Regions from separate parts of the Oceanobacillus sp. CF4.6 genome, predicted to be linked through region 2. Evidence: riboswitches for the same ligand, from Rfam matches in the RefSeq annotation. Region 2 holds a riboswitch; each other region holds the start of a gene.
What was found. Region 2 has a riboswitch for cyclic di-GMP ahead of ACHABU_RS04625 (anti-repressor SinI family protein). Riboswitches for the same ligand answer to the same signal wherever they lie in the genome.
Positions count from the first base shown of each region.

Region 1 (8,214 bases), on a different contig from region 2:
GTTAGCGTGAAATTATCTTATCATGGACATTCGGTTGTAAAGGTTGTTACAGATAGTCACACAATTTTAATTGATCCATTTATTTCGGAAAATGAAGCATGTGACCTTGATGCCGACACAGTGAAAGCTGATGTTATCTTACTGACGCACGCACATAATGATCATGTTGGTGATACATTCGAAATTGCAAAAAGAAATAATGCATTGGTAGTGGCCCCTAACGAACTTGCTGTTTACCTGGGAGGCAAAGGATTGGTAACACATCCCATGCATATCGGTGGCGCACACGAATTTGATTTCGGTACCGTAAAGTTCACACAAGCTTTTCATGGTTCGGCCTATACAGAAGATAATGGAGCGGTGATTTATGGTGGAATGCCAGCTGGGATTCTACTAACGGTGGAAGGAAAAACCATCTATCATGTCGGAGATACGGCATTATTTAGCGATTTAAAAATGTACGGTGAAATGAATGATATTGAAGTAGCCTTTATCCCAATTGGCGATAACTTCACCATGGGACCTGAGGATGCGCTTGTTGCAGCTGATTGGATTAATGCAAAAGTATCTGTTCCCGTTCACTATAATACGTTCCCAATGATTGACCAGGACCCGAAAGCATGGGCCGAGAAGGTAAAGACTGGTGAAGGTAGAGTGATGGAGATTGGGGAAGCGATGGAGTTATAAAATTAAACCCGTGAGAATTAACTCACGGGTTTAATTATTTAATCATTATGAACAACTAAAAATATCTTCGTAATTATCTTCATTTTTATCTTGAGGATAAATAATACCATCTTTAGCTTCCACACAGACCTCTCCTTTATTGTGACTGTTGCCCCCGTTTACCACGATTTTACTTTTGTCGGTTAAGTATAGTGTTCCATATATTATTAGTTTTGTTTTAACTTGCAATTTAATAGTACCATCAAACTTTGCATCCCCTTTTACGGTATAAATAGTAAAATTATCTTCTTTTAGACAGTTTTTGTTGTTGTGTTTAAAATGTAAACTTTTTAATGTCGTGTTATTTTCATATTCACAACGAATTTCAGAAACAGGAGTCCAATTGATTTCATCAGGGTTTTCCTCCCCTTTTTCATTATCTATCGTTATCTGAATTGGAGAATCATTTGTATTCGTTATGAAGGATGTATCAAGTTCGAAAAGCTCTTCTGAATTATTTTGGGTAATTAATTGAATGTCCAAATTTTCTCCTTTTCCAAATTCCTCAGCAGTACATTTACTTTCAATCGTAACTATCTCATTGTTTATTATTATTTCGTAAATTTCTATTGATTCATTTTGATAGCAAATATTAAATGTTTCATTGTTGCTCGTATTTTTAATTTTTTTCTGGTAATCAGTTCTCATCTCATTTATTAACAAATTTGTTTCCTGCTTCAATGAAATATCATTGCTAGTATTACTTTCCCCACTTACCATCTGAATAATAACCGTCGAAGAAAGAGCAATTACCAACGCAAATAAACTAAGGGCAGCAAGCAACTCTACCAATGTCATTCCTTTTGTGTTTGTAAATTGTCGAAATTTCATTTTTTCACATCCCATAAAATGGTATAATAGTAGAAAAGTCACGTTTGAGGAGTGAACTTCTTTGTATAATAAATTTAAAATGTGGAACAGCAAGGGGTTCACCCTTATTGAAATTATAGCATCTATTGCGCTTTTAGTAATGGTAATTGGTACATTATTACCATTTTTTCCACAAATAATGAGTTGGACACAGACAACGGATGATGAATTGGTCGCTAGTAATCTATTGCCTCAAGTAAGCAGTGAAGTTAAAAATTTAGATGTACATGCGTTCTTTGATAATGTCCAACAGTGTGATACGTATCAAGGAGAAGATGTCTTTTATAAAGAATATACGTTAAATGGGATTAATTATAAATCAATGTTAAATACTTGCGAAGAGCAAGAACCGGATTTATATCGTACAAAGATTAATATACTTACTGAGTCTGGGAAACTAGTTAGTGAATCGTATACCTATATTTCAGGTGATTTAGAATGAAAACATATAGAAATGAAAAAGGTGCTGCACTCGTACTCACGGTAATGATAATTACTTTATTTCTTGTGTTTATATTGGGTTTATTTACTGTAGTAACAAATACAACCAAACAGGTAACTACAATGGAGAAACAAATAGATGCCCAGCTTGTTGCCGAGATGGGTGTTACTTATTTTCAGAGACTAGTTGAAATAAATCAACATCTTCTAGAGGAGAAAATGAACGAGAATCCAGAAGAAGATGAACTTACTAATGTTGTACAACTATTCATAGATGATTTATTAAGTAGTGTAGAGCAACCGGTTCATGTTGATGAAAATAGAACATATGAAATCACTTTTGAAGGCTATAACGAAGATGAGAAAAGTATTCATTTTAAAAGTGTAGGCGCTGTTACTGATGCAGAAGCAACTTCTAATGGAACCATCGTCATCAACATAACTGAACAAGATGAAAGTGAGGAACCCGAATGATGAAACGAAAACGTCTAGGAGATTTGCTTCAGGATGCAGGTCTTGTTTCCGAGGAACAGATAATGGAAGCACTTGAAAATAAAAAAGATGATCAAAAAATGGGAGATGCTTTGCTCGAACATGGTTTTATAACCGAACAGCAGCTTATTGAAGTTCTCGAGTTTCAATTGGGTATTCCACATGTGTCGTTATATCGCTATCCAATTGAAGAAAATGTGCTCAGTTTCGTGACAAAGGAAGCTGCTCAAGAGAATATCATTATGCCATTGAAAATACAGGATAACACACTGACAATTGCCATGCATGACCCGATGGATTATTTTGTCATCGATGATTTGGAAATTGGGACAGGATTTACGATTTCACCAGTAATCGCTGCAAAAGACGATATATTATTTGCGATTAATAAGCACTATTTTAAAAATGATTCAGATATGATGATGGATTCGAATGAAGGAGAAGAGGCACCGGTAATCCGTTTGCTAGATCAGCTCCTGAATACGGGGGTTCAATTAAAAGCGAGTGATATACATATTGATCCGCACGTTGCAAATGTTCATATCCGCTATCGTATTGATGGACGTTTGCAAACAGAGAAAATGGTTCCTAAACAGATGCAAAATTCGCTCGTTGCCAGGATTAAAATATTGGCAGATATGAATATTACCCAAACTCGATTGCCACAGGATGGACGCATCAAGACGTTAGTCGGCAACACGCCAGTCGATCTAAGAATTTCTTGTCTACCTACAGTTCATGGAGAAAAGGTAGTCATCCGTATTCTTGATTTGAATAACGCCATGATGGATTTGACAGAACTTAGTTTTTCAGAAGAAAATCGAAAAAAATACAGTGATCTAATTAAACAACCGTCCGGACTTGTCCTGTTGACTGGCCCAACAGGATCCGGGAAAACATCTACACTATATGCTTCTGTGAATATGTTGAATTCCGAGAATGTAAATATTATAACGGTGGAGGATCCAGTAGAATATCAGATGGAAGGGATTAACCAGGTACAAGTAAACAGTAAAATCGGTTTAACCTTTGCTGAAGGCCTTCGTTCTATTTTAAGACAGGATCCAAATATAATTATGGTAGGAGAAATACGTGACCAGGATACGGCAGAAATTGCGATACGCTCGTCGCTAACTGGTCATTTAGTATTCAGTACATTGCATACGAACAGTGCAGTGGAATCCATACCAAGGCTCATCGACATGGGAATCGAACCATATCTTGTTGTTTCTTCTTTATCCGGTGTTGTTGCCCAACGTTTAGTACGTAAAATTTGCCGCGACTGTCGTACAGAACGGGAAATGACTGAAATGGAAAAAGAGATATTTTCCAAAAACGGCGTAGAAGCAGATCATGTTTTCCATGGTGGGGGCTGTAGTGTATGTCACCATACGGGTTATCGTGGAAGAATTGCAATCCATGAAGTCCTCGTACTCGACGATAGGATGAAAAGTATGTTGCTGAACAATAAATCGACTGGCGATCTTCGTAATTATGCGAAAGAACAAGGGATGGCTTTCCTTATTCAAGATGGTTTGGAAAAAGTGAAATCAGGATTGACAACAATCGATGAAATTATGCAAGTATCCATTAATGTATAGGGTGAATTGAGATGAAGCGAGAATTTGAAAAATGGTTAATAGAAGCGTATGAAAAAAAGGCGTCGGATGTACATTTAACCGTCGGAAAAGCACCAATCTTCCGGATAAACGGGAACTTGGTCGAACAGGATTTTCCAAAAATTGTACCAGCTGATACAAGACAGATTGTGAGTCTAATCTTAACGGAAGAACAATTAGAGATCCTCCGTGTAAAACGGGAACTGGATTTTTCCTACGGGATTCATGGTGTATCCCGATTCCGGATGAACACCTTCTATCAGCGCGGGGAATTATCCTTTGCAGTTAGAATTATACCAGCTGAAATACCGTCCATCGAGCAATTAAAATTGCCGTTGATCACAAAAGAAATGGTTCATTATCCACAAGGGCTGATTCTAGTAACTGGGCCAACAGGAAGTGGAAAGAGCACGACCCAGGCTTCCATGATTGATTATATAAACCAAACCATGCGAAAACATATCATTACTTTGGAGGATCCAATAGAGTACATGTATTCGCATAATAAATCAATTATTGACCAACGTGAAGTTGGATTTGACACGAATAATTTTGTGAATGGACTGCGGGCAAGTCTTCGTCAAGATCCAGATGTGATTCTGGTCGGAGAAATGCGGGACCTGGAAACCATTTCTACAGCCATTACGGCTGCTGAAACGGGTCATTTGGTTTTTGCAACGTTACATACAACCGATGCTGTCTCCACAATTGAGCGCATCATCGATGTATTCCCTCCCGAACAGCAGGGACAAATACGAATCCAATTATCAACCATCTTACAGGCAGTCATTTCTCAACGGTTGCTCATTACAAAGGACCAAATGCATCGACGGGTTGCAACGGAAATATTAATTAATTCGTCTGCTGTTAAAAATTTGATTCGTAATGAAAAGCTGCATCAGATTCAAAATGTGCTCCAAACATCAAGAGACAAGGGGATGCATACGCTTGAGATGGATTTGAAACGATTGATTCATGAAAATGAAATTGACTTTGAAACTGCTGCTCCGTTTATGCAGGGAGGGAGCTTCTAAAGGATGAATTTTCAATATAGTGGGCGGAGAATATCGGGTCAGAAGATAAAGGGAAAGATCGAAGCAGATACGAAAAACATCGCACTCTCACAGCTTGAAAGAGATGGATTAATCATTTTTGAAATAGAGGAAACAAAGCCTTGGAATAAAGATATTATTTTACAAAACAGAGTAAAGAATAAAGATTTCGTTATTTTTCTCAGACAATACTCCACATTGATACATGCGGGGATCTCGATTTCCGATGCGACCAAAACGATGATGCAGCAGACCAACAATTACGCATTAAAAAACGCCCTGGCAGATATAGATAAACAGCTTGACCAAGGTCAGCCTCTATCCAAAGCATGCGAGCGGCATCCGAAGATTTTCCCGGAACTGCTTGTAAATATGATTCATGCCGGTGAGGTAAGCGGAAAACTGGATGAAATCCTGAATGAAATGGCAGATTACTATGAAAAGCAATACCGGAACAAACAAAGGGTAATTTCAGCACTGCTTTATCCAAGTGTGGTAGGAGTCATTACCGTTATTTTGAGTATTTTTCTGCTTGTTTTTATCGTACCGCAGTTTGTTGGCATGTTCAGCTCCATGGGTGAGGAAATTCCAACGTATACCCAGTTCGTCATCAACCTAAGTGATTTTGCAGGGAAATACTGGTGGATGCTGCTATTCGTCATTGCAATCGTCGTCGTTTTATACAAATATTTGATTCAATACGATAGAGTAAAATACCGAATGGATCTGATAAAAATGAAATTTCCTTTTCTCGGGGTACTCGTTCATAAAGGCGCATTGGTTAGGATGACCCAAACATTGAGCACACTTGTCAATAGTGCTGTACCTATTTTGCAATCGGTGGAAATTACCGAAAAGGTAGTTGGAAATAGGGTGATAGAGAATGCACTAACCCGGGCAAGGAAGTCATTGGAAGTTGGAGACTCACTGACGAAGCCGATGAAAGACCACTGGGCATTCCCAACATTAATTGTACAAATGATACAAATTGGTGAAAAAACAGGTACATTGGATCATATGCTTACTAAAGCTGCCGATTTTTATGAAGAAGAAGTTGATCAGCTTTCAAGTCGGATCAAAATATTAATCGAGCCATTGATGATTATTATACTAACCGTGATGGTTGGTAGTATTGTAATGGCAATCGTTATACCAATGTTTGGTATGTTTGAGAATATGTAGTAATTTATTCAAAATTTAGTGAAGATAATTGTAGAAATATGGTAAAAAGTATAATATAATGAAAAAGTAATAGGAGTTTAGTAGGATACGATGATGAATTACCTATATTTGGGCACTTGGGTAATTTGGAGTGAGTAGTGCAACCGGCCGACTGGAATTAATAGAAACTTAGATTAAGGAAGGCGGAGATGTTATGTTACAAAAAATGAAGAAGATGATGAAGAAAGAGAAAGGTTTTACATTGGTAGAGCTTTTGGCAGTTATTGTTATATTGGGGATTATTTTGGCGATTGCGGTGCCTAGTGTTAGTGGAATAATTACTAAATCAGAGAATGATGCAAAACTAGCAAATGTTGAGTTAATTGAAAATGCCGCGAAATTGGCTGATCTTAGTGAGTTGTTTACAGAGGGTATGTCAGTTGGAGATCTAGTAACTGCTGGATTCTTAGATGGAGACATAGAAATCCCTGGAGATAGTGATTCTGAAGTTTACACAGGTACAGTTTCAAAAACAGGCGATACTTTTACTTATAGTGGTAATGGTAAACCATAATAATAACACAAGAAGTATTCTGTAGATTTGAGTTAAAAAATGTAGGACATAAATAAATTAAAATATTATGAAATATATACGCCTTGCATCTAATATTGCAGGGCGTTTTATTCAAGTATATTAAGAATTAAGGAGTCCAAAAAAATGACCACACCCCTAACAATCCTATTCTTCCTCCTAGGCCTAATATTCGGCTCGTTCTACAATGTCGTCGGACTACGCATCCCACAACATATACCCTTCGCAAATGACCGTTCAATGTGCCCGAATTGCAAGCAACAATTAACATGGTATGAAAATATCCCTTTATTTTCATTTCTGGTCCAACGTGGAAAATGCCGACATTGCAAACAAAGCATTTCATACATATACCCAACCATTGAGCTTTTCACAGGCATTTTATTCGCATGGAGCTATTACACGCTTGGATTCCAATTCGAATTGATCACCGTATTACTTTTAGTTTCTATGCTAATGATTATACTAGTAACAGACATAACCTACATGTTGATTCCAAATAAGGTGCTTTTTTTCTTCCTACCATTTTTCATCGTGATGCGATTTGTGGTACCCTTGAATCCATGGTGGTCGGCAATCGTTGGTGCTATTATTGGCTTTGGCCTCATTTTTATTATTATTTTAATAAGCCGTGGCGGTATGGGGGCAGGCGATATGAAACTTTTCGGTGTACTTGGAATTGTTCTCGGAACCGAAAAGATTTTAGTGGCTTTTTTCCTGGCATGTGTAATTGGGTCTGTGATAGGTATGATGCTAATTCTATTTAACGTAATCGAAAGAAAGCAGCCAGTGCCATTCGGTCCATATATCGTTTTGGCAGCTTTAATTACTTATTTTTACGGGGATTCAATCATCAATTGGTACTTTAATCTACTTATATAAGCGGGTGACAACATGGGGATTATGAATAATGGAAGAGTCAATATGGTAATTACCAATCAGGTATTGCGATACAGTTACCATAAACACAATAATGTCGTCGGTATGGTCATACATGGGGAAGTGGAATTGCCTGATGGGACAATCAAGGACGGTATGATTCAAAATAAAGTCATTTTTGTTGAAGTCGTAAATGAACTTGTCCATAAGCATAAATGGAAACGGAAGAAATTATTCTTTGCTATGCCGGATGATACGATTGTTATTCGCCAATTACAAGTCCCGGCAACGTTAACAAAAGAAGAAACAGCAGGCTATGTAAAAACACAAATCGGAAACAGTTTTTATTTACCATTTTCCAATCCAGCAATTGCAATCGAAT
Region 1 covers NZ_JBIMEX010000001.1:439,033-447,246, reverse strand. Annotated here, with positions in the region: gene ACHABU_RS02410 (metal-dependent hydrolase) at 7-687, shown strand; gene ACHABU_RS02405 (prepilin-type N-terminal cleavage/methylation domain-containing protein) at 733-1,557, opposite strand; gene ACHABU_RS02400 (type II secretion system protein) at 1,619-2,038, shown strand; gene ACHABU_RS02395 (hypothetical protein) at 2,035-2,511, shown strand; gene ACHABU_RS02390 (GspE/PulE family protein) at 2,508-4,130, shown strand; gene ACHABU_RS02385 (type IV pilus twitching motility protein PilT) at 4,142-5,182, shown strand; gene ACHABU_RS02380 (type II secretion system F family protein) at 5,186-6,382, shown strand; cyclic di-GMP riboswitch class II at 6,457-6,540, shown strand; gene ACHABU_RS02375 (type II secretion system protein) at 6,576-6,935, shown strand; gene ACHABU_RS02370 (prepilin peptidase) at 7,080-7,835, shown strand; gene pilM (type IV pilus biogenesis protein PilM) at 7,848-8,214, shown strand, end outside.
Region 1: linked by a shared signal. The riboswitch ahead of ACHABU_RS02375 (type II secretion system protein) and the one ahead of ACHABU_RS04625 (anti-repressor SinI family protein) in region 2 are both predicted to bind cyclic di-GMP.

Region 2 (8,214 bases):
ATTTCCCTTAAATAATTTTGCTAGATATATCGTTACCAGAATTGCGAAGATAATCGTTATCGTCCCTTTAAGTAGTAATCCAAGTCCATCTTGAAAAATCACATCGATATTTAATTTTAGCCCATATAAAATAATAGCAAAACGTAATAAATATTTAGATGAGAATTCTATTCCAATACGAAAAAATTCAGGATAGCCAACTATTTGTCGATAGGCAATAGCGAGCATGATAGCACTAGCAAGTGGCCCAACACGATTAAAACCAGGTACCAATGATAGCAAGTATCCAAAGAGGGAAAAAATAAATGTAAAACAGATTCCTAATAAAAGCTTTCTCCAGTAATTGGAGACTTTCGTTAACGTGCTCATAGATAATCCTCACTTTCAAATTGTAATTTTAAGTATAAGTTCATTTTTAACATAAGAAAAATAAATTATTATTATTGTTATGATAAGATATACTTATAAATAGAAAGTACAATATTATTTGACAAAATTCGGGGAGTGACAGGCACCTGATTTTGAGGAAGGGGGAGTAGTTGGTGGATCAACATCTTGTTGTATTTAAGGAAGTGGCTGAGCGTAAGAGTTTCTCCCGTGCTGCTGAGGCTTTACATATGTCTCAGCCAGCAGTCAGTCAGTACATAGCATCCTTGGAAAAGGAACTCGGTGTTCGGCTTCTGGAGAGAAGCAATAAATTTGTAGAGTTGAACAAAGCAGGGAAGATTGTTTATCAATACGCACAGCAAATCTTGCGCAGTTATGATCAAATGCAGATCCTTGTTTCGGACTTACAAAATGATCCAAGTGGAGAATTGAAAATTGGCGCAAGCTATACCATTGGGGAATACTTACTACCCAAACTGTTGGCGGAATTACAGGAGAGATACCCTCAGATTGTTCCCGAAGTTACTATCGGAAATACGGATGAAATTGGTTCGCAGCTTTTGAACCATGAAATAGATATTGGCCTCATTGAAGGAAATTACTCGCATCAACAGTTTTCCGTTGAGCAGTTTTCAACAGATAAAATGTATATTATCGCAGCGAAAAGGCAACCATATAAAGTAGAAGAGGAAGTTTCCATAAAGGATTTGGAAAAAGAAACTTGGATCATTCGGGAGTCAGGTTCCGGGACACGTAAAGTGCTTGAAGATTTTTTCAAAAAGCATTGTCTTCATCCAAAACGAGTTTTAACTTTTGGTAGTACACAGACAATTAAAGAAGGGGTTGAAGCCGGATTAGGCATCAGCCTGCTTTCTGATTTAACATTTGCAAAAGAAATTCAATTGAATAAAATCCAAAAGCTCATCATTGATGGGACACCAATTAAGCGCAAATTTTCCATTATTAAAAATCACCATGAGTTTCATGCAAAGGCATTGCAAGTATTTGAGGAACTTGTTAAACAGAAAATTTAATCTGGTCACAAGCATGCCCTTACATTGTTACCCGAAAAAGAGTATAATAAGAAGAGTAAAAGGAAAGGGGATGCTATTATGTCATTTTCTCGAGGACCAAAGGAACCGGTTCCTGAAGTGGAAACGAACGTATGGTCATGCACAAGCGACGATTGTCAAGGCTGGATGAGAGAAACATACAGTTTTAACGAGGAACCAGCGTGTCCACTATGTAAATCGACAATGGAGCGAGAAGTTCGCGTTATTCCAGAGATGAAGTAGTAGGAAATAGTATCTCAAAAAAAGCTGAAGCTAAAATTTGAATTCATAATACAATACTTGCTAGCTATAACGTTGGGTTACCAGCGTTTTTCTTATAGCTTCAGCTTGAAAAAATCCTTGATCAAAATAGATTGATCAAGGATTTTATTTTTATTCATAATTATAATTATTGGAATAGTTAAACATATAATGTTATAATCTAGAGAGAGATAGTTCACCGCATGTCTTTCATCAAGTAATTGTAATCGCTTACAATAAGGGGGAGGAATCAATGTATGAGGTATGCAAACCCAAACACTGAAGGGGATCTAGTAAATTCAATCGGGTGGCTGCTGTGATGGCAGCTCCCCAATGTGCTACCCCAGAGATGAGTTCTGTACAGGTGAATCGGATTTACTTTTTGGGAAAATAGGAGATACACCATTTTATATTTCCAATTTTTTAAAGATCAATATGAATATTGGAAACACACACAGCTTATCATTGACGCAGTGAAGGGGAGGGGTGGCATGTTCTCCCTCGAAGGTCCTGAAGGGAAACAATTTCTTACAAGATCCCGAGTATTTACAGAAATAGAGAAAAAATGAATCAATCATTAATTTAATCGTCATATATCGAAGGATAAAATGAAAATTGACGATTACCCTACCAGAATGAAAGGCTTCTTCAAAACTTCTTCTTGTAATTCGCAGAAAATTCATGTAAAATAAATTAACTGAAAATTTAGATTGATATTGCGTAAGAAAAATTGGGAGGTGGAATCGATGGTAACTGTTAAAATGCTAAAACCGTACTATGTTAAAACAGAAGATAAATATGTCCGTATTATTTTAGCGTATCAATATTTTTCGGTCATGATCAATAAAAAGGTTTATCAATTCATTCCTGTTGAGGCCAATGAAATACGGATTAATCGAAAAACAAAGATGGTAGAAAATACCGATGCGGTCTTTGCTTTTCAAAATGGTAAAGACGTCGTAAATGTCCCGATGTCCAAACTCATTTCCATCCCTGATTTTCTCAAGCAATTGCATTCGATTGCTGAATCGTATTACCACAGCGATGCAAGCTTAAGTAAAACAGACCAAGAAAAAGCTACCCATCTATTTATTCATGAATTGGAAAGAGATAATATCAAAAGGCTGATCGATATGGCACTTGATGCACGTGATGAAAATATGTTTTATTCGCTGGCGAAATTATTATAAAATAAAAATCTACTCCTGCAACGAAAGGAGTAGATTTTTTTGCTTTGGAAACTATTTCATTTGTGTTAAGACATCCGTCACTTTTTGAACGGCAAGTCCGCCTTCTTTATCCTGTGTTTCTTCCACCATCATTGCAATTAGGATGTCCTGATCATCCGTTGGGTAACCTACAAACCAGCCATTCTCAGCACCTGACTCACTATCCGAAAGCTTTAACTCTACCGTGCTCGTTTTACCTGAAATAGGAAAGTCTGCATTCTGAGCTTTTTTCGCTGTACCTTCTGTAACAACTTTTCTTAAAGCTTCTTGAATGGCTGTTGCCTGTTCCGGTGTAATTAATCCTTCTTTCCATACTTGAGCTGTTTCTTCACTTGTTAGGAATGTAGGCTTAATCATATTCCCTTCATTTAAGAATGTCGTGTAGGTTAATGCCACATGAAGTGCACTCATTTCCAATTCACCTTGGCCATAGCTGGAGTTTGCTAATAAGATTTCATCATCCAGATCACCACTTGATGAAATGGTTGACATTGTGATTGGATATTCAAATGGTAAATCTTCACCAAATCCAAATTCTTTCAGACCACTTACATAGGCATCGGATCCCATTTCAACCGCCTTTCTTGCAAAAAAGATATTGTCAGAACGGATTAACGCATCTTCAAGGTCAACAGGACCATCTGAGGTGGAAACCCTTGTAACCTCATAATTTCCCCAGCCTTCTCCATTGCTCCACGTTTTACCATCAATTTCTATTCCTTGACCAAGTTCGATACTTCCATTCTTTAATCCGATTGCACCTGTGACGGGTTTAAAAACAGACCCGGGGGCATAGGTAGAAGCAAACCGGTTAATTAAAGGGTTTTGCTCATCGTTTTCTATTCTTTCCCATAAATCTCCTGATGTACCATATAAAACTTCATTTGGGTCAAACGCAGGGCTACTAACAAGTGCTAATGTCTCACCGGTTTTTGGATGAATCGCAGCAGCTGTTCCTGCATCTTCTTCATAGGAGTTAAACAATTTTTCTTGAACATTAACATCAATTGTAACGCTTATTGTTTCGCCGTCTTCCACAGGTGTTTCAGCAAGTACGATTTCATCTTGTTCTTCTTTGTTAATTGTAATTTTTACTCCTTTTTTTCCTTTAAGTTGCTCCTCATAATTTGCTTCAAGTCCACGTGAACCAATTTTATCATTCGCACTATATTGAGAAGGATCAAGGTCTTCCAAATCATCAGCAGTTATACTTCGGATATATCCAACAAGATGCCCAGCTGCCTCGCCAGCTGGGTAGATACGTCCGGTAGTTTCTCTAAGCCGTACGCCATCAATGGCACTTAACTCGGGTAGAAGTTCCTCTTCAGAAGGCAGGGCACTTTTGAGTGGTACAAACAAATTATCTTCGACCCAGCCGGCATTAAGAGCCGTGTCAACAGATTCAGTACTTATACCGAGCAATTCCGCAATTTGTTTTTTTGACTGTTCAGCGTTATTTCCAAGCTCACCAGGGACAACGCCGACTTCAACAATTGTCCCATTGATTGCTAAAGGCATTTGGTTACGGTCAAGGATTTCTCCACGTTTTGGATTAACCGTATGGATACCAATTTCGCCGCCGTCTTTCAAATCAGGAAAAATAAATCCGGGGTCCCAATTTACATACCAATTTAATTCCTCTTCTTCGTCTTCTTCACCCTGCTGGACAAGTGTTGCTTCATACTCATAAGTAATTGGTCCGGCGATCGTCTCCATATTAACGGTGAAAGGCAGTTTCGCTGTACCTTCTTCCATTGCCATTTCAAGCTCTTCTTCGTTTAATTCTTCAAAAACTATTTGTAAATCAGAAACGTTTAGATCCTGATAAATTTTTTCTGTTCGTAAAGTTGATTGATCTTCAGGATAGCTCTCTGTTGCTGCCTGAGAAAACATCCCGTACATTTCTCCAACTTCCTGTTCATTCCAGTGGTTGACATAGTCATTAAAACGCTCATTCGGTGTGACCTCTTCATCATTGGAACATGCCACAAGAACAAGTGGAATTATAAATAATAATAATATTCGTTTCATAAATTATACCCCCAACTTTTTTTCTATATATAGTATACCATCAACGATATACAAAAATTTGTACATCGAACAGAAAAGCCACGCTGTTTTATGATACACAGGTGACTTTTCATTTTACCATTCCTAATTGGCTTCCATATGATCTTTTATCTCTGTATGAATACGGTTAAACTCAGAATCCGGAACGATATAATACCAAACACCATTAATGGTTTGTCCGGAACCGCTTATTTCCATTGTGGACACATCTTTGCGTGCTCCTGCGTAACCAGTGAACAAGGTTTGTATTTTTTTCATATCTAGGTTGGTTTGTACATTGTCACCTAAAATATTCAGTATCTCTCCAACTTTGGTAATGCTATTAAAACTTGCCGCTTCATTCATGGCAGCGGTAATTACTTTTCGTTGACGATCATTTCGACCCATGTCTCCACGTGGATCTTCATAGCGCATGCGAATAAAACTTAGTGCTTCTTCACCATTTAACATAATTTGCCCTTCAGGATAGGTGTGACCATCTTGTGAGAAGGCTAGATCATTATTGATTGTAACGCCACCTAATGCATCAATTCCTTGTTGAAAGCCTTCCATATTCACCCTTGCATACGTATGAATCGGAAGGTCAAATGCTTCTTCGACAGTTTGTACCGATAAATCAGTTCCACCAAAAGCATAGGCATGATTTATCTTATCCTGTCCCCGTCCAGGTATATTCACATAAGTATCACGTGGTATGCTCAACATAATCATCGATTCCGTATTTGGATTAACAGACAAAAGAATCATTGTATCGGATCGACCCTTATCACCGGAGCGTTCATCAACGCCAAGCAAAAGAATATTAACAGAATCCGTTTCTTTAAAGATATTCTGTATTTGTTTTTGTCTTTCTGGGTCTTCATCTCTTGCCAGCGGATTGTGCATGGTTTCTACGGTAGCACCGACCTGATTCCAAACATAGAATGCTAATCCTCCAACAAGTAAAATTAATGCCAATATTATTCCACCAACCCAATAAGGCCATTTGCGTTTTTTCTTATTTTGTCTTTTCTCTGCTCTTGATACCACTCGTATTCTCCTCTGTATTAATTATGATTTCCATTATAAGACTTTTTGACTAGTAGTTACTTGTAAAAAAATATCAAATCTTGGATAAATTATATCTGAAATAGCGAATATAGTCTATGGAATTTAAAGAAATAAGTAGGTTTTTGTTTATTTAAGGTGACTGGATTTTTTGTTTATTAATAAAATAATAGTAACAGGAAGCGGTTCCATTTTTTAAGAAGTATTTTCCTATTTCATGAAAGTTTAAAATTTAAGAAGTGATTTTCCTTGTTAACTTACGGCAGATACAATGAAACTAGAATTCCAACAATTGAATAATAGTTGTATTTTCGTCAATTACAAAACTAGTCTGTATCCGACAAAAGAAGTCAACCTATTGTGTTAGTTTATATAGTATGATAGTCATATGAAATAAATGAAATCCTCAGAAAAGGGCAAACTTATCGAAAGGTAAGGGCGCAAAGTCACGGGTCTAAAGCATTATGCTAAGATGGCTGGATTGTCTGGATGAATAATGGGGGACGGATTGTGGAAAAGATTATTGAAAATGTGGCAGTTGATGAGGAATGGGTAGTCTTAATAAAGAATGCAAAAAAAATGGGAATTTCAATGGATGAGATTCGCCAATTTTTAAAAGACACAGGACAAAAGGCGTAATTTTCATGAAAAAGTGTACTCTATATAGAACTACTTACTGTAAATATGATATAATGCGCAGTGAAAGTAGGTGAGGAACTTGATCGGTGAAACGATAAAGAAATTACGCCAGGAAAAACGAATGTCCATCTCTGAATTAGCTGAAAAAGCGGGGGTAGCAAAATCATATCTTAGTTCGATTGAGCGAAACCTTCAATCTAATCCATCGATCCAGTTTATTGAAAAGATCAGTACTGTATTAGGTGTATCCGTCAATGATGTAATTAATGAAAATGAATCCATAGATACAGCAGAACTTGATAATGAATGGATGCAAATTGTACAGGAAGCAATGCAGTCTGGAGTATCGAAAGAACAGTTTAAAGAATACCTGGAGTTTAATAAATGGAAACAAAAACAAGATCATTAAGAGAAAAACCGTCAAGCCAACTGCTTAACGGTTTTTTTATGTTTCGATTTCCCCTTTTATATATATAAGGGGAAATTAATAGATGAAAATTATTGGATTAACAGATATACTATATAATAGTCTCGTTATCGTTCAGGGTGTTTTATTTCTTATAAGAAAGTTTGGTTGTTAACGATGAAAAAATATTTATATTGGCTGTTGCCGATGGGGTGGATGGGTATTATCTTCTATTCTTCAGCTACACCATATGAGCAGCAGGATATTAAACCCTTGATGGGAAGTCTGATTGATTTCAGTTTTCTAGAGCCATTTGTTGGTTGGATTTCTTTTACTTATAATCATTCCTTGGTAAATGTTGATGTACTTGGGATTAATGGCTTTATCGAATTTTTTATTCGTAAAGGCGCACATGTTACGGTCTTCTTTTTGTTAGCTTGTTTTTTCTATATCGCTTTTAGAAAATCGACTGACTTTAGAATAGAAATACGATTACTATTTTCTTTTCTGCTGACAGTTATATATGCCGTTTTAGATGAGCTGCACCAGGGAATGACACCTAATAGAACTCCATATGCCGGCGATGTCATGTTGGATAGTATTGGAGCTTTAATAGCTGTTTTTTGTATCATTAGTATAAATTGGTTTGGTAAAAGGCGAAACAGCGCCCATAAATGACAGTTTTTGTCGTATAGGTATGGTGAGGGAAAATAAATTATTTCTTGTTTCGACATAGTTCGACACGCATTTACCAAAAACTATGATACAGTTCTTTTTAATTGCAATGATAGTAACTTGGAATATGAACGAAAAGGCGGTAAGAGAATGGTAGAGCAGGAAAAATATAAAAATATGCTGCGACGAATGATTGATGAAACCGAAAAGCAAAATATTCATAGTTCGGAAGAGTTGATCAAGATGCTGATTAGTGAGTTGTCGAGCAGTAAGCGTTTGGAAAAATATGCACAATCGATGGCAAAATAAAACTGCATTCCTATAGGATGCAGTTTTGTTTTGTCATTTTTCTATATTTTATCGGTCGAAGTAACATCGATTTCAATATATTTAGATTCGATTCTTTTGATATCTGCCTGATCATTTGTTAAGTCTACCATCCAACTCT
Region 2 covers NZ_JBIMEX010000002.1:198,903-207,116, reverse strand. Annotated here, with positions in the region: gene ACHABU_RS04660 (YeiH family protein) at 1-369, opposite strand, end outside; gene ACHABU_RS04655 (LysR family transcriptional regulator) at 543-1,421, shown strand; gene ACHABU_RS04650 (cold-shock protein) at 1,500-1,682, shown strand; partial or broken gene ACHABU_RS04645 (DUF779 domain-containing protein) at 2,001-2,269, shown strand; gene ACHABU_RS04640 (IDEAL domain-containing protein) at 2,447-2,890, shown strand; gene ACHABU_RS04635 (penicillin-binding transpeptidase domain-containing protein) at 2,942-4,960, opposite strand; gene ACHABU_RS04630 (LCP family glycopolymer transferase) at 5,084-6,028, opposite strand; cyclic di-GMP riboswitch class I at 6,452-6,535, shown strand; gene ACHABU_RS04625 (anti-repressor SinI family protein) at 6,557-6,685, shown strand; gene ACHABU_RS04620 (helix-turn-helix domain-containing protein) at 6,765-7,094, shown strand; gene ACHABU_RS04615 (VanZ family protein) at 7,269-7,769, shown strand; gene ACHABU_RS04610 (hypothetical protein) at 7,917-8,075, shown strand; gene ACHABU_RS04605 (YigZ family protein) at 8,117-8,214, opposite strand, start outside.

Region 3 (8,214 bases), on a different contig from region 2:
ATGATCCAAAAGTGAACTACATCAACAGAAGTTTTTTAACACGTTATGATAGCTTTAATCAATTCATTAATAAAAAAAATAATGAAACGACAATAATAAAACAACCAACTGAGGATGATCAACAGACACCATTAGAGCTTATTATTGAGAACCATAATATGCTTCAAATGGAATATATAACAACAGCGAAATTTTCAATGCACGCATATGAATGAGTATGCAGGTTCAATTGATAAATGAGTTATTTTAATTGATGGCCAACAATTGACTTAAATATGATGTAGATGTGGGGGTAACAAATGAAGAGGTATTTGTCACTAAGAAATTAGATATTGATTTCTTTGAAGAAACTACTAAGTATACCAGTCACAATAATAGCTAAGAGGAGGGATTACAAAGATTATTAAAGTTTGGAATCTTTAAATGGCGATCATTATTTTTTACAATCAGTATAAAGAGAGCTCTGATGAATACCTTTACCCTTTATCTAAAGAGAAATGATGCCTCATAATGATCGGGAATCATTTCTTTTTTTAGTTTCTTAACTATAATATGAATATAGAGAATTAAAAATCGTTTTATTTAAACAACGATATAGCAGGGAGAATCCATCTATGGAAGTGAATAGCAGCCCCATGAATCAAAGAATTGAACAAGATCATCAAAGTAGAGAAGCATTTCTTCAAGCAATCCTAACTTGCAATACAAAGCAAATGGACTACTATAAGCAGGAAATATTGAAGGTCTTGAAAGAGGATTCCTTGAATATTTTTAAACGCGTACCTGGGAACATGCTTCGTTCTTATAAGAATTTCCTGCTGTCACATAATTCCCTTTATAGTTATAGTGCTGAAAAAGGGGGACTCAACGCTGCGCAATCCCACTTTATCTCGGAAAAGTATGCAATAATGATTGAGCATACCGAGCAAATTTCTAAACTTGATACGATTCATCTGAACATGATTGATGAATATGCAGATCCCTCCATTCGTTACGACAAAATCACAAATCCTAGTATTGCGGATAAAGCTATTCATTATATAGAAACCAACTTTGCTGAAGAGTTTTTGATAGAAGAGATGGCGCATGATTTACACGTCCACCCATCCCACCTTATGCGTGCGTTTAAGAAAGAGAAGGGGACTACGATTAGCCATTGGCGTAATCAAAAGCGAATAAAAGAAGCAAAAGAACTTCTTATTCATTCAAATCTTTCGATGACAGATATTGCCATCATGGTTGGATTTAATAACCCTCAGTATTTTTCTAAGATATTTAAGAAAGAAGAAGGAGTTACGCCAAAAACCTTCAGGAAAGCACATTTAAACAGTTTGGAGGAATAGTTTGTTTTGCGTCTTGATTTCCTTTTCATATATAAAATGCAATATTAGTATAAAAACAGGTGATTTTAGATTAAAACTAATGTAAGCATTTACAATATAATAGTCTTATAGGTTTTAAGCGCTTTCATATCAATTATTTATTACTTTATATACAAAACAAAGTAATAAACACGCCTAGATAGAAAAATTAACTATTAACGGGAGGGTTCAAGATGAAACAGAGAAAGTTTGGTGTGCGAGACCAGTTTGGCTATGCTTTAGGAGATATTGGAGGTAGCTTTGTTAATTTATATATCGGAGGTTTCTTTCTATTATTTGTAACCTCCGTATTAGGAGTAAGCCCATACTTCATGGGGACCTTATTTTTAGTTTCCAGAATCTTTGACGCGTTCACCGATGTTATTATGGGAAGCATTCCAGACCGATGGAAAATCGGAAAAAGTGGGGACAAGTTCTTACCATATATTAGTATATCCAAATGGTTCTTAGCTGCAGCAGTATTGTTGGCGTTTGCAGATGTATCAAGTTGGGGTACAGCGGCGACTCATGTTTGGGTAGTCTTTGTGTACTTATTTTACGGCATCGCTTATACTGCGGATTCGATTCCTTATGGGTCACTTGCAGCGGTTATTACGCAAGATCCAATTGAACGTACAAAATTATCGCGTGCACGTGCGGTTGGTGGATTGATTGTTGGAATTGGGGCACTTTCTTTCGTACCAATGTTTATCTATGATAGTAATGGTGCAATTATTCCAGATGCATTCTTTATTATCTCGATTGTCTTTGCGGTTTGTTCATTGCTTGCTTACACAGGTCTGGTGAAGCTTTCAACGGAACGTGTAAGAGATGACAATCCAGTTGGTAAGAAAATAGACTATAAATTTAAAGATGCTTTAACAGCAGCATTGAAAAATAGACAATTAGTCGGGATGATGGTTGCTTCTGTTGGTTCGTTAATTGTTATCAATGGGGTAACCCAATTAGCCCCAATTGTATTTGCAGAGTACTTCGGTAGTCCAAGTGCCTTTACGATTAACTCCTTTGTACAAATAGGGATTATGTTAATTTTGTTCCTTTTCCTACCAAAATTAGTGAAATTATTTGGAAAGCGTAATCTAGTGATTGCAACATCTACTTTTAGTATCATTGCAATGGCATTCCTAACCTTGTTAACAATTGAAAACGTTTATCTTTATATTACGGTTTATAATATCGGCATGCTAGCGAATAGTGTTTTTGTTATGATTGTTTGGGCACTTGTAGCAGATGCTTTGGATTATACAGAAATGCAAACTGGAAAACGATATGACGGAACGCTTTATTCGATTTATTCCTTTTCCCGTAAAGTCGGTATGGGGGTTGGATCTGCATTAGGTAGTTATTCCCTTGGTTGGGTAGGATATGCTACTGGATCTACTTCGCAATCACAAGAAGTGGCAGAAGGTGTTCTTCGTATGTACAATGGCTTGCCAATTATCGCGTTTACACTCATGTTGATTGGTCTATTGTTCATCTTTAACTTAAACGGTAAGAAGACAAATGCGATGTATGAGGAGCTAGAATTAAGAAGAAAATCATCATAATTCATTTACTCTATAGGAATCTATTAGTAGAATTCCTATAGCAATAAATAGATAGGAGAGATAAACATGCGTACAAGATTTTTATCGAAACTAACAAACGGGGAAGTAGAAGCGTATCTAGATAAAAATGATCTTATCTTTATTCCAGTCGGCGTAACAGAAACACATGGTGCATTGCCACTAGATTCAGAAACGGTTTTGGCAGAAGCGTTTGCATTGAAAATGGCGGAGGCTGCGGATGGACTGGTTCTTCATAATCTCCCATATTTCTTTGCAGGAGCAACTCCTACTGGACGTGGAACAGTACAAATGACAACAAAAGACGGTGCAGCATACTTAGATAGAATTGCACAGTCACTACTTCATCAAGGATTCAGAAGACAAGTTTATGTTACTTTACATGGACCAGCATATTTAACAGTTGGTCCAATGATCCGCGACTTTTTTGACCGTACCAAAGCACCTATTCTTTATATGGACTTAATGGTGACGATTGGAACCGTGAAAGACTTATCGTTTAACTTCTTTGAGAAATTCAATGATATGGCGATAGGTGCCTATGACATCTTAGGTAGATTGGAAGATGTTCCACTTAACGTACCAGAGTCCAAATCTGTTAGCTATGATGTGGAAAAAGTAATGAAAGCAAATGCGGACCATCCAGCATCGCCCCTTGGAAAATATGCACTACAATCCGGTGCGGTTGGCTATTATTTTGACCATGCTTCCGACCACTTATATACACCATTATTGAAAACGGCAGATGAACGTGAAGGCTATGCCAAATCTGGTGTCGCAGCGATCAATGAAATTGTTGAGGGGTTAGATATGGTTACTGTTGTGAAGCAATTGAGGGAATTGGATGAATATACGCAAAATGTTAGTATGAAGCGATATGGGGAGTGGCTTCCGAGGTAAGTTTCAGGGACCGTAAATAATACGAACGGGTTCCGTTACCTAGCGCAAACATTAAAAATATAAGTGAAAGTGACTATCAAATTGTATGCTGATTTGGTAGTCATTTTTTGTTACAAATGATTGCGCAATTTAGTGTGCGTTTTATTATAAGAAAATGCACGAAATAGGAGGATTGCTAAAAAGCAATGACAACTGATTAATTGAAACACGTTTTTTCTTATTTGTAAGGATGTTGCCTGTTAGTTGGAGTGATATCGCCATTCTCCATTGCTTCTTCTGGTGTGTAATCTTTGGGGACTTTACTCGTTTGTTTTTCTCCAAAATTTTTAATTTGCTGTTCAAATGTAAGATTGCTTCCTCCATTACTTTTATTATCTTCATCCAACGACTTTCCATTAAAATTAACGATTAGGAATAGAACTAATCCACTAATCAAAGTTACTAAGACAACTTTTTTACTTTTAAAATCTAACCATTTGCCTACTCTCCTTAGCAATGCTGTTACTGATACTTTATGACAACGTATAAGACCTTATTCATCAAACTGGTGCGTTTCTACAATAAGTAGAGAAGCTCTTTGACTAATGTGTAGTAGTTCAATATTAGACAATGGATACAGATGAAAATCAGATTATTTAGTAAAACCTTGGAAGCATCGCATCTAATGTTGTATACTTATTTACTTAGCAACTCTATTGAAAAAGGCAAAATTATCGAAAGGTAATGACGCAAAATCACAGATCTAAAGCATTAAGCAACGATGGCTGGATTACCGAAAGGAGTAACGAAAGAAATTGAAAAGAAAAGGTTTTTACTACTTAATAATTATTTTATTTACGTTTTCCCCTGTTGTCATAGACACGATTTTAACGGATGAAGCGAATAGACATTATCCTAGGACTTGGAATCTCTTTCTAATTCCGACTATCATGATAGTTTATATGTATCCGAAATGGAAAGTAATTATAGGAGCTAGCATCTTTTACACTGCTTTGAAGTTCACAACAGAGGTTACGCAGAGAACTAGCATCGAGACAAATCTGATGATCGAACTTATCTTTGGTTCAATGATTAATTGGTCCGTCACTGTATTTGTTGGGTATTTCATAATTAAATCTTCCAACTTGTTAAAAGAAGTGGAAGAATTGACTATTACCGATGCGTTAACTGGAATTTATAATCGAAGGTATTTTGATTTTTTTATGGAAAAAACGATTCCTTTTAGTAAAAAGAATAACAATCCTCTAATTTTTTTGTTGTTAGATATAGACCATTTCAAGAAAGTTAATGATCATTACGGTCATCAATGTGGGGACGAAGCACTTAAGCATATTTCAAATATGATTGGAAGTAATGTAAGAAACTCAGATGCTTTTGTTCGTTTTGGAGGGGAAGAATTCGCAGTTATTATGCCAAACACCGACGCTGAAGAAGGACTAATCCTAGCAGAACGTATACGTGAGTCTATAGAAAAATCGGATTTTACTTATAACAACGAACGCATCCATTTTACAATCAGCATTGGAGTATCTTCTTACAGTGGAGAGGAAGTAGAAACGTTTATCGAAAAGACCGATAATGCGTTATAAAAAGCAAAAGAAAACGGTAGAAATCAGATAGCAATTTTTAATTGATATTAAATATTGGAGCTTATTATTTTAAAGTAAACCTCTATTTTGTACTAACGGTGTACTTTGCTTCAAGAAGAGTACGAAATAGAAGTGTATGGTCCTTATGAAGAGATATTGTTACTAGTAAATGATTGAAAGCATCCCTATGGTACTTTTTAGGCAATCGGATTAGTTAAGTATATTTTCTTTCTTAAAAGAAGCTGAGTAATCACTAACTGGTGCATTAGCTTAACACAAATCAAAAAATCGGTTCCTATCGTGTTAGGAACCGATTTCTATGTTGTAATCTGCTTAACGTTGTGTAAATCCGCATTTTCCTGACGCTACCCTATTAAAGAGAAGGTGATTTGATCCATAATCTACCACCTTCTAAGCAATTTATTTTGATTTCAAGTTATTAGAAGCTAAGATATATTGTGTATCAATTAGATACATGGAAGTGAAAATCTTATGTTAGAGTTTTTATCAAGCTCTGGAGAGAAGGAATGACTTCTTAGGAAGAAACTAATACTAGAGCTTGCAAATATATTTCGTAAAAGGGAGTGCTATTCATGCGTGCAGTTGTCATCAATGAATATGGTAGTAAAAATGTGTTGGTGGAGCAGGAGCTACCGAAACCAGAAATAAAAGCAAACCAAGTACTTGTTGAGGTTTATGCAACTTCCATTAATCCGATTGATTGGAAGCTTCGTGCGGGTTACTTAAAGCAGATGCTTGATTGGACATTCCCAATTATCCTTGGCTGGGATGTTGCTGGTAAGATCGTTGAAGTTGGAAGTGAAGTGACGTATTTTCAGGTCGGGGATGAAGTTTTTGCACGACCGGATACTACCGCTGAAGGTACTTATGCGGAATTTACGACTGTGGATGAGGAATTGCTTGCGAAAAAGCCTAGCAACCTGACATTTGAAGAAGCTGCCTCTATTCCATTAGCAGGTTTAACCGCTTGGCAGTGTTTAGTGGATAATACAAAAGTCAAGCAAGGAGATAAAGTACTCATCCATGCTGGAGCTGGTGGTGTAGGAAGTTTGGCCATTCAAATGGCAAAACATTTGGGTGCCTATGTCGCTACAACAGCGAGTGAAAAAAATGAAGCATATGTAAAAGAGCTAGGTGCAGATGAATTCATTAATTACCGCATACAACAATTTGAAGAAGAATTAAGTGATTATGATGTAGTCATTGATACAATGGGCGGCGACATTTTAAATAAAAGCTTCCAAATATTAAAGCCTGGTGGCAGACTAGTAACTATTGCCGGACAACCCGATCCAGCATTAATAGAAAAGCATCAAGTAACAGCAAGCTCCTATTGGTTAACGCCAAATGGTAAACAGCTAGGTGAAATAGGCGAATTACTTGAGAAAAGAATACTTAAGCCTCAAGTGGGTAGTGTATTTGATTTTTCAGCAGAAGCGTTACAAAAAGCACATGAATTAAGTGAGACACATCATGCCAAAGGGAAAATTGTAATAAAAGTTAAATAATCGGTGTAAAGTCCAAAAAATACCCAATAATGACTAACCATCATTATCGGGTATTTTTTATGGTGAGAAATCACCAGCAATTTTTTTAACCATTTATTGGAGCACAGGTTAGTCATCTTCCTCATGTGGACCGTGGGGACAGGTTTCTTGTCCCAATTAGTTTTTAGCAATTAGGGGCCGACATCATTTTTCATTAACTCTTGATTGTCAGTTGCAGTTGAAGCAATTTTTACTTATCCACTTCCTCTTGATCCATTTCTATTTATATATTTTATAATATTAGAAAAATAGGGCTGAGGGCTTAGTAAATAATTAGACTCAAGCAGGTTTACCTAATAGATACTAATTTATATGATTACTTTAGTAAGTTCAATAATCATTCAGGTCAGTCTGTTAAGAAACCAGCATGTAAAATTATCGATGAAGAAAGGAGGTAAAAGTTTGTTTTTTAAAATGGTAAAGAACGATCTTCTCAGGAATAAAATTTCAACAATATCCGTATTTGTCTTTATAACTTTAGCAGTTATTTTGGCAGCTAGTGGAACAAATATCATTGCCAATCTGATGCAGTCACTGTCTGATCTTGAGGAAAGTGCAGTACCTGCTGATATTACGCAGATGCATTCCGGTGAATATGACCAAGAAGCAATCGATCAATTTACTGAAGAGCAACGAGAGAACATAGCAATGCAGGAGACGATGGTTCTTCTGAATATGGATGGACGTCATATTCATTTTGGCAATAATCAATCGATGGCTGGAACGATACAGGATATTTCATTTGTTGTTCAGAATAAGAAATTTGATTTTATCCTGGATCTGGATAATGAGAAGCTGGATGTAAAGGAAGGTTTCGTTGCTGTTCCCATCTATTTCATGGAACTTTATAACCTCAAAATAGGTGATGTAATTACGGTGAACAGCGGAGGGTATGAGAAAGAGTTTGTCATCTCAGATTATGCAAGAGATTATGAAATGAACGCTTCGCTTACCTCATCAAAACGGTTTGTGATTCATCCAGCGGACTATGATGACATGCTTTCAATAAAGGCAGGGGAGCTGGAATATCTGATTGAATTCAAACTGAATGAAAACGCGGATCCTCAAGGACTTCAGACGGCCTATATCGAAGCAGATCTTCCAGCAAACGGTCCTTTAATTGGAGGAAAGGTATTCCGGTTGTTTAATGCCATGTCCGATGCGACCGTTGCAATGGTCATTATACTGATTAGTGTTCTGCTGATTATTA
Region 3 covers NZ_JBIMEX010000013.1:49,017-57,230, forward strand. Annotated here, with positions in the region: gene ACHABU_RS16885 (helix-turn-helix transcriptional regulator) at 615-1,343, shown strand; gene ACHABU_RS16890 (MFS transporter) at 1,556-2,929, shown strand; gene ACHABU_RS16895 (creatininase family protein) at 2,996-3,847, shown strand; gene ACHABU_RS16900 (hypothetical protein) at 4,065-4,343, opposite strand; cyclic di-GMP riboswitch class I at 4,541-4,624, shown strand; gene ACHABU_RS16905 (GGDEF domain-containing protein) at 4,642-5,436, shown strand; gene ACHABU_RS16910 (NADP-dependent oxidoreductase) at 6,030-6,965, shown strand; gene ACHABU_RS16915 (FtsX-like permease family protein) at 7,407-8,214, shown strand, end outside.
Region 3: linked by a shared signal. The riboswitch ahead of ACHABU_RS16905 (GGDEF domain-containing protein) and the one ahead of ACHABU_RS04625 (anti-repressor SinI family protein) in region 2 are both predicted to bind cyclic di-GMP.

Region 4 (7,127 bases), 450 kb from region 2:
TATAGAAGTATAAAAAGTAACTGCCTCAACTAGTGGACGTAAAGGGTAGTTGCTTTTTTCTATTGGTGAATACCAAGGAAATGAGTATTACAATCGTTGTAAACGTAAAGCATTATTTTTATTTAAAATAACATTTTCCCATTTGTATACAAATATTATCCCCATTAGTAAACCCAAAATGGGGTCAGCTCACAGTCCCTAGCTACATTAAAGTGACAGCGTAGTAGAGGACTGACCCTAGGTACCTAGATTGCGGCCCCCTTTCAATAAAAAGGAATCATCATACTCTTTACCATACTCTCTCTAATACCTCTTCAATTCTTCAATCGTTCTTGGTAAATCTATTATTCCATCTCCTTTAGTTTGAATATAGTCCATTCGCTGGGGTAATTGTCATTGTTTTTCCCACTCCCAAGTCTCGCTGGTTTCTGAAGTTTTAGGTTTTGTTCCTTCGATACTTGCAATACCTCTTTTGAACTGCACCAGAAACCCCAGAATCCTTTTTATGGATTGGATAAATAACCTCATCCTCCATCGATTTGCTTTTGAATTTCCTGATAGCACCCGTGCCATGCAAATGCATTCCATTAGTGACAGGCTTACGTCTAAAAATCCGCAATGCGATCGTCAGTTTTTGCAAATAATAATCAAGGGAAATGGATTTGTCACACCATTCGCTTTTCCTTGATTATTATCGTTATAGAAAACTAAAAAGATAAAATCCAGTACTATTCTAATAAATCATTAATAAGTAAAAAACACTTTATAGTTTTACTCTTCTTGTCGATAGTATAAGTAATAGTTCAATATAACTATTTATATAGTCTATCCAATAATAGCGAACTTGTTGTAAGATAAGGACGCAAAACCAAGGACCTAAAGCTTATTTAGCTAAGGTAGCCTAGTTCCGAAGAAAGCGAATCTTAAAGGTGAGCCAGTTTCTTTGGTTCACCTTTTTGAATTTCTTTAGTTTAAAATAGTTAAGACAAGATCACACGTTTAATTAAAAAGGGAACATTAATATAAACTAGTTCCTAAAGTAATTTAGTATCATTTCATGAGATATCAATAGTAACCACGAGTGACAGAAATATTGCCCCTAGAATCCTCCGACTGAACTCTCTTTGAATTCTGTATAACATCATCTGTTATTATTTCTTCGTAATTATTTAGTTTTAGTAATAATAATCTACACTTAGGGAGGAATATATTAAATGGCAATGAGAAAATCAAAATTCCGAAATCTGTTTAAAAGAAATATATTTTCTAATAATCATGCAATTGATAAGCAATACACGAAGGGAAACGCATTAAGTACTCCCCTTCCTTCTTTGGCATGTAACCATCCAGATTTAATTATTGCTTTTTCTCTAGAAGGGGATATTGTTTCGCAAACTAGTAAAAGGCTTATAGAATTATTAGGATCTCGACCACAAACAAAAAATGATTTTCTTCATTTATTTCCAGAATCGACCTCCGAAAGATTAGATACTTTATTTAGTAACACATTAGGCGGTAAAACAGAGAATATAGAAATAGAAGTTAACAAATATAACGGTGAACAGGTTCAGCTTCTACTTACTTTTATTCCCATTCATATAAAAAACAATAGTGTAGAGCGTATTTATTTAATCATTAATGATTTAACGAAACACGCACAGCTCGAACAGTCGTTAGAACTGATGAAAAAACATTTAGATCACTCCCAGCAGATTGCTGCGGTTGGCAGTTGGGAGTATATCATTAATGATGATAAATTCGATTGTTCGAATAACTTTTTTAATACAATTGGTATGGATGAATCTGAAAATATCTCAATAGAAAAGCTTTTTACATTGGTCCATCCAGAAGATTATTCGTTGACTCGTCAAATTTTTGATGAGTCAACGAATAAAGGAAATAGCTTTTCCGCTGAATTTCGAATCCTTCATGGCAAAACAAATGAACTACGGTACATAACCGCTCAGGCTGAATGTATCAAGAAGGGTGATATTCCTTATAAATTTGTAGGGGTGATTAGAGACGATACTCCTTATAAGCGTTTAGAAAATGAATTAAAAAATAGGCTTACCAATTTACAGCATATCTATGATAACTTAAAGGCTGGAATATGGATGCGAGAAAACATAGAAGGAAAAATGGTCTTTGCTTCAAAAGGGCTAGCGGACATTCTGCAATATCCTTTAGAACAGATATATAAAGAACCTGATTATTGGGAAAAAATGGTTATACCAGAATATCATACGATGTTAATCGAAAGTATTCATTTATTGAAAAAAGGACAAATAACGCAAAATACATTCCCGATAGAATGCCCAGACGGAAAAACAAAATGGCTTCAGGAGCAGACATTTCCTTGGTTGGATGATAACGGGGAAATAGCTTATCTATTTGGAATGGTACTAGATGTCAGCGATGAATTAGAAATGCATGATAAACTTAACTTCCTTGCTTATCATGATGCACTTACCAGAATGCCGAATCAACATGGTCTTTATGATAAACTCGATACACTTTGTCAAAAAGAACATCCATTTGCTCTTATGTATTTAGATTTAGATCGATTTAGTCTTATCAACGATTCATTAGGTTATCATATTGGGGACGAGTTATTAAAGGAAGTAGCAAGTGGACTTATAGCGATTGTTCACCAAGAAGGTTATATCTCACGTATCAGTGGCACTGACTTTGTAATCGTGATTGAAAATTATCCAGATAAAGCTTCCATTTTCCATTTAGCTGAGCAATTAATGAAACATATTCAAAAACCAGTAACGATAGAAGAATTTGATATACAAATTACAACAAGTATTGGAATTAGCTTTTTCCCAGAACATGGAGAAAGCAAACTAACATTAATTGAAAATGCCCATTCTGCCTTACACCGTGCAAAAAGACAAGGGAAAAACAATTATAAGGTATATTCTGATATGAAAGATATATCATCTTATAAGAAATATATTTTGGATAAAGACATGAGAAAGGCTCTCATCAATGAAGAATTTGAAATCTATTACCAGCCAAAAGTGAATACGGAAGGAATCATTGTAGGAGCAGAGGCACTACTACGATGGAATCATCATGAATGGGGACTGGTTTCACCTGTAGAATTTATTCCCATAGCAGAGGAAAATCATTTTATTAATGATTTAGGTGATTGGGTGATAAAGGAAGTTTGCGCACGACTTAGAGAATGGAAAGAAAAAGACTTTACTTTACGCCCTATATCTATTAATATATCCCCCATTCGTTTAATGAAAAAAGGATTGGTAGAATACGTTAAACAACAGTTGGAGCTTTATCAAATTCCGGGCAACTATTTGGAGTTTGAAATCACAGAAGAATCGCTTTTAAGGTACGATAATACTGTTTTTAACACGTTAGAGGACTTAAAAAGTGTTGGTGCGACCATTGCCATTGATGATTTCGGTACAGGCTACTCTTCGTTGCAATCTTTGCGAGAAATCCAAGCGGACACCTTAAAGATTGATAAAGTTTTCATACAACATATTACTAACGAGAACAAAGTAGATGCAGCAATCGTCTCTTCTACTATGCATCTTGCTAAAGGATTAGGTTTGAAAGTGGTAGCAGAGGGTGTTGAAGAGTATGAACAATTAGAGTTTCTGAAACAAAATGAATGTGATATTATTCAGGGATATTTATTTTCCAAACCAGTTGCCTTAGAAATATTTGAACAAATGCTACAAGCTGGTTATTTATTACCGAGTAAAAAGAAACTTTCAAAGATACCTGAAATAGAACGTAGAGAGTTTTATCGATTTGAATTCCCATACAGTTTGCTTGGAAATATGACCATCACAGAAGTAAATCATCGTAAAGTAAGTCTTGGTGCAACACAAATTTTAATAGAAAATATTAGTTTGGGTGGAATAAAAATAGTATCTTTATTAAAACTTCCTATTAATTCCGATATGAAATTTATGTTTGCTTTTACCCTTATGAATGAATTGTTTGAATTAGAAGGTACATTGATATGGAAAGACGAAGCAAAAGAAGATATGTTTTTCTATGGTGTTAAATTCAACTTAACTGTCCAAGATGAAGATCGATTAGCGCCATTAATTAATCAGATGAGTGCTTTGCAACGCGCAAATAAACAAATACCTGATACAGACTTTGTTTATGAAGATTCCTTTTCTTATTTAAATAAACATCTTATATAGAATTTAAATCAACAATCCGGTTACTTTGACAGCACGGGGACGGTTCTTTTGCTTCCTCTCTCCCCTTGGACTATTAACCGTAATTAATGTTATGTTGTTATTAATCATGGAAAAGTCAAATTGATTTATTACATGATTAAAGGGGATTGCGACAAAATGACAGATCATTATAAAAGTATTCTAGTAGCTGTAGATGGTTCCAAAGAGGCGGAATATGCATTTCGTAAATCACTTGATATTGCATACGAACATCAGGGCTCACAATTAAACATCGTTAACATTATTGATACGCGCTATTTGGGACCTCTTGATAAAAAATTAGCAGAAGATGTCAAAGAAAAAACGCGGCAAAAATTAGATTGCTATAAAGCACGTGCTACAGCTTTGATTGTTAAAAATGTGAATATCATTATTGAATATGGTTCACCACGAATGATGATTGCAAATGAGATTGCTAAGTCAGTGGACGCAGACTTAATTATTTGTGGTGCTACAGGGCATACGACAGTAGAGCGCTATCTTATTGGTTCGGTATCTCAAGCCATCGTTCGCTCTGCCAAATGCGATGTTTTAGTCATCCGTACGCCTGCATCATAAAAAAAGCGCTCAGACTTTATAAGCCTTGAGCGCTTTTTTAGATAAATTGTGTATTCGTTTGAACTGCAGCTTTTCTATCTTGGGCTGCGTGCATTTTAACCATTACGAAACGTGCAAATGGTTGGATAACTACACTCTCCAAAAATAGGGCAATTACAAAGTTACGAGGCCAGATTTGTACAAAATTAGCAAAAATCTCAGTTGTAAAACCATTTCCAATGATATCTCCAACAATTGTCATTGTAAATGACATCCCTAATACGGTGAAAATCGTACGGAACATAATACGAGCAGCAAAACCGTCTGTTTGCGAAATAAATTTAGATGATAAAAATTCTGCAAAGCGACCGATTGCTACTGGTTCAATAATCATTACGATAACCCAAATAATAGGTAGTACGATTAACATGTTCATTGCAACCTCTTTGTTAAATTCCCCAGCTGCAAGGATGATATTGATGGATCCCATCATTAATACGGATAATGTTACAATAATTGCGCCGAATATTGCGCCCTCTTTACCATTTTTTGGTAGTCTTTTTTCTTGATGCATCGTTTTCTTTTTCTCCTTCAAAATCAATTTTTCAACCAACGCTATTTGTTCACTTTTAATATAATCGGTAATAATGTGGCGATTGTTTTCAATGGGGTTGCGGATTTTTGCGTTAAACAAAGCATAATGGCACCCTCGATCGAAGCTGTCAACAACATTGCGATAGCAGAAGCTGATTCGTTTGAATAGCCTTCTGTTATCAGTTTCTCATAGTAAAGCTCTTGAATGTTTTCATATAGAGCACTACAAGCAATGCGGACCGGTTCACTCATCGTGGCCATTTCACTGACAATGCTGCTAAATGTATAGCCGATAATGGTGCCGTTTTTTTCAAAGTTACCAATTAACTTATCGATCATGGCGAGGATGGCCTCCTGTGTTGTAGGGTGCCTACTGAAAATAGCTTCGATATCTGTGGTAATGGCTTCATTTAAATCGTGTAAACAAGTAATCAATAATTCTTCTTTTCCATTTGGGAAATGATGATAAAGCGCTCCTTTTGTAACATTACAGACTTTTAAAATCTCGTTAAGTCCAACATTTTTATAACCCTTTGCCTGAAAAAGAGCTGTAGATTTTTCAATTAATAGCGATTTTGTATCCATATTCGTGTATTTCTCCTAACATACCAACGGGTCTGTTTGTAGTATAACAGATTTTTAGCAGGAATTATAGTTAATAGTTTTTTCAAACTTGTGGGACAGAAGGACAGGTACATTGCCCCGAAGTATATCTAAAAATAATAGGAATTGGTGGGTCTTCCCTCTATATCCTGCTCAGGAAATAGAATATTATTTCTTTTTCTCCCACATGCAGTCGACAGCCCTCTAATCCCTTTCATCAATACCAGAAACAACCATTGTCATTGTCTCAATCCCTATGATTTCAGTTACTAAAATGGGGATAAATCAATAGAAAACCATATTCAGTCCTTAATGAAAATATCGGGAAACGGTGCCTGCCCCCAATGTTCCCCCTCTTCCCCCCAATGCATTGTCTTCCTCTTTTGGTAAATTGTCTTTAGTTTTATGGTGTATTTACATTGCATTAATTTGGTGAATAGACTAAATAATCTTTTAACTACAACAACCCAGCTACTTACATGACTATTCTGTTATAATAAAACTTTACCACATATAATGTCTAAATTTGCAAATCAAAATGGTCCCCAATTTTATCCAGCAATAAGAAGCGTATTATGGTTTAAGATAATTGGAAGAGAAACAATAAAACAACAGGAGGATACAATGAAGAGAATTTTTCAAATTAGCAGTGCATTTGTAGGCATTATCGTAGGTGCCGGATTCGCCTCTGGTCAGGAAGTTTTGCAATACTTCACTAGTTTCGGGACGATTGGGATTATCGGTGCAATCATTGCTACCGCATTATTTGCTTATATGGGAATGGTGATGACTAGGATTGGTAGTCGCATGCAAGCAACCTCTCATCAAGACGCGATTCATAAAATGAGCGGAAAAGTTCTAGGTACCATCATTGACTATATCATTATCTTCACCTTATTTGGTGTTGGTGTTGTTATGGTTGCTGGGGGCGGGTCTATTTTAAATCAACAATTCGGCCTTCCCATAGTTGTCGGTAATTTGCTCTTGATTACGCTTGTCGTACTCATTGCAATGCTCAATTTAACTAGAGTTGTTCAGGTAATCGGAAGTATTACGCCGTTTTTAATTTTTGCGCTTATTATACTGTTCATCTTCAGCGTAGCAACAATGGACAATACGTTTGCAACACTTGATCCAATCGCAAAGCAGTACGACTCTGCATTGCCA
Region 4 covers NZ_JBIMEX010000002.1:653,065-660,191, forward strand. Annotated here, with positions in the region: cyclic di-GMP riboswitch class I at 828-912, shown strand; gene ACHABU_RS06810 (EAL domain-containing protein) at 1,215-4,187, shown strand; gene ACHABU_RS06815 (universal stress protein) at 4,344-4,784, shown strand; gene ACHABU_RS06820 (hypothetical protein) at 4,822-5,337, opposite strand; gene ACHABU_RS06825 (TetR/AcrR family transcriptional regulator) at 5,379-5,942, opposite strand; gene ACHABU_RS06830 (YkvI family membrane protein) at 6,585-7,127, shown strand, end outside.
Region 4: linked by a shared signal. The riboswitch ahead of ACHABU_RS06810 (EAL domain-containing protein) and the one ahead of ACHABU_RS04625 (anti-repressor SinI family protein) in region 2 are both predicted to bind cyclic di-GMP.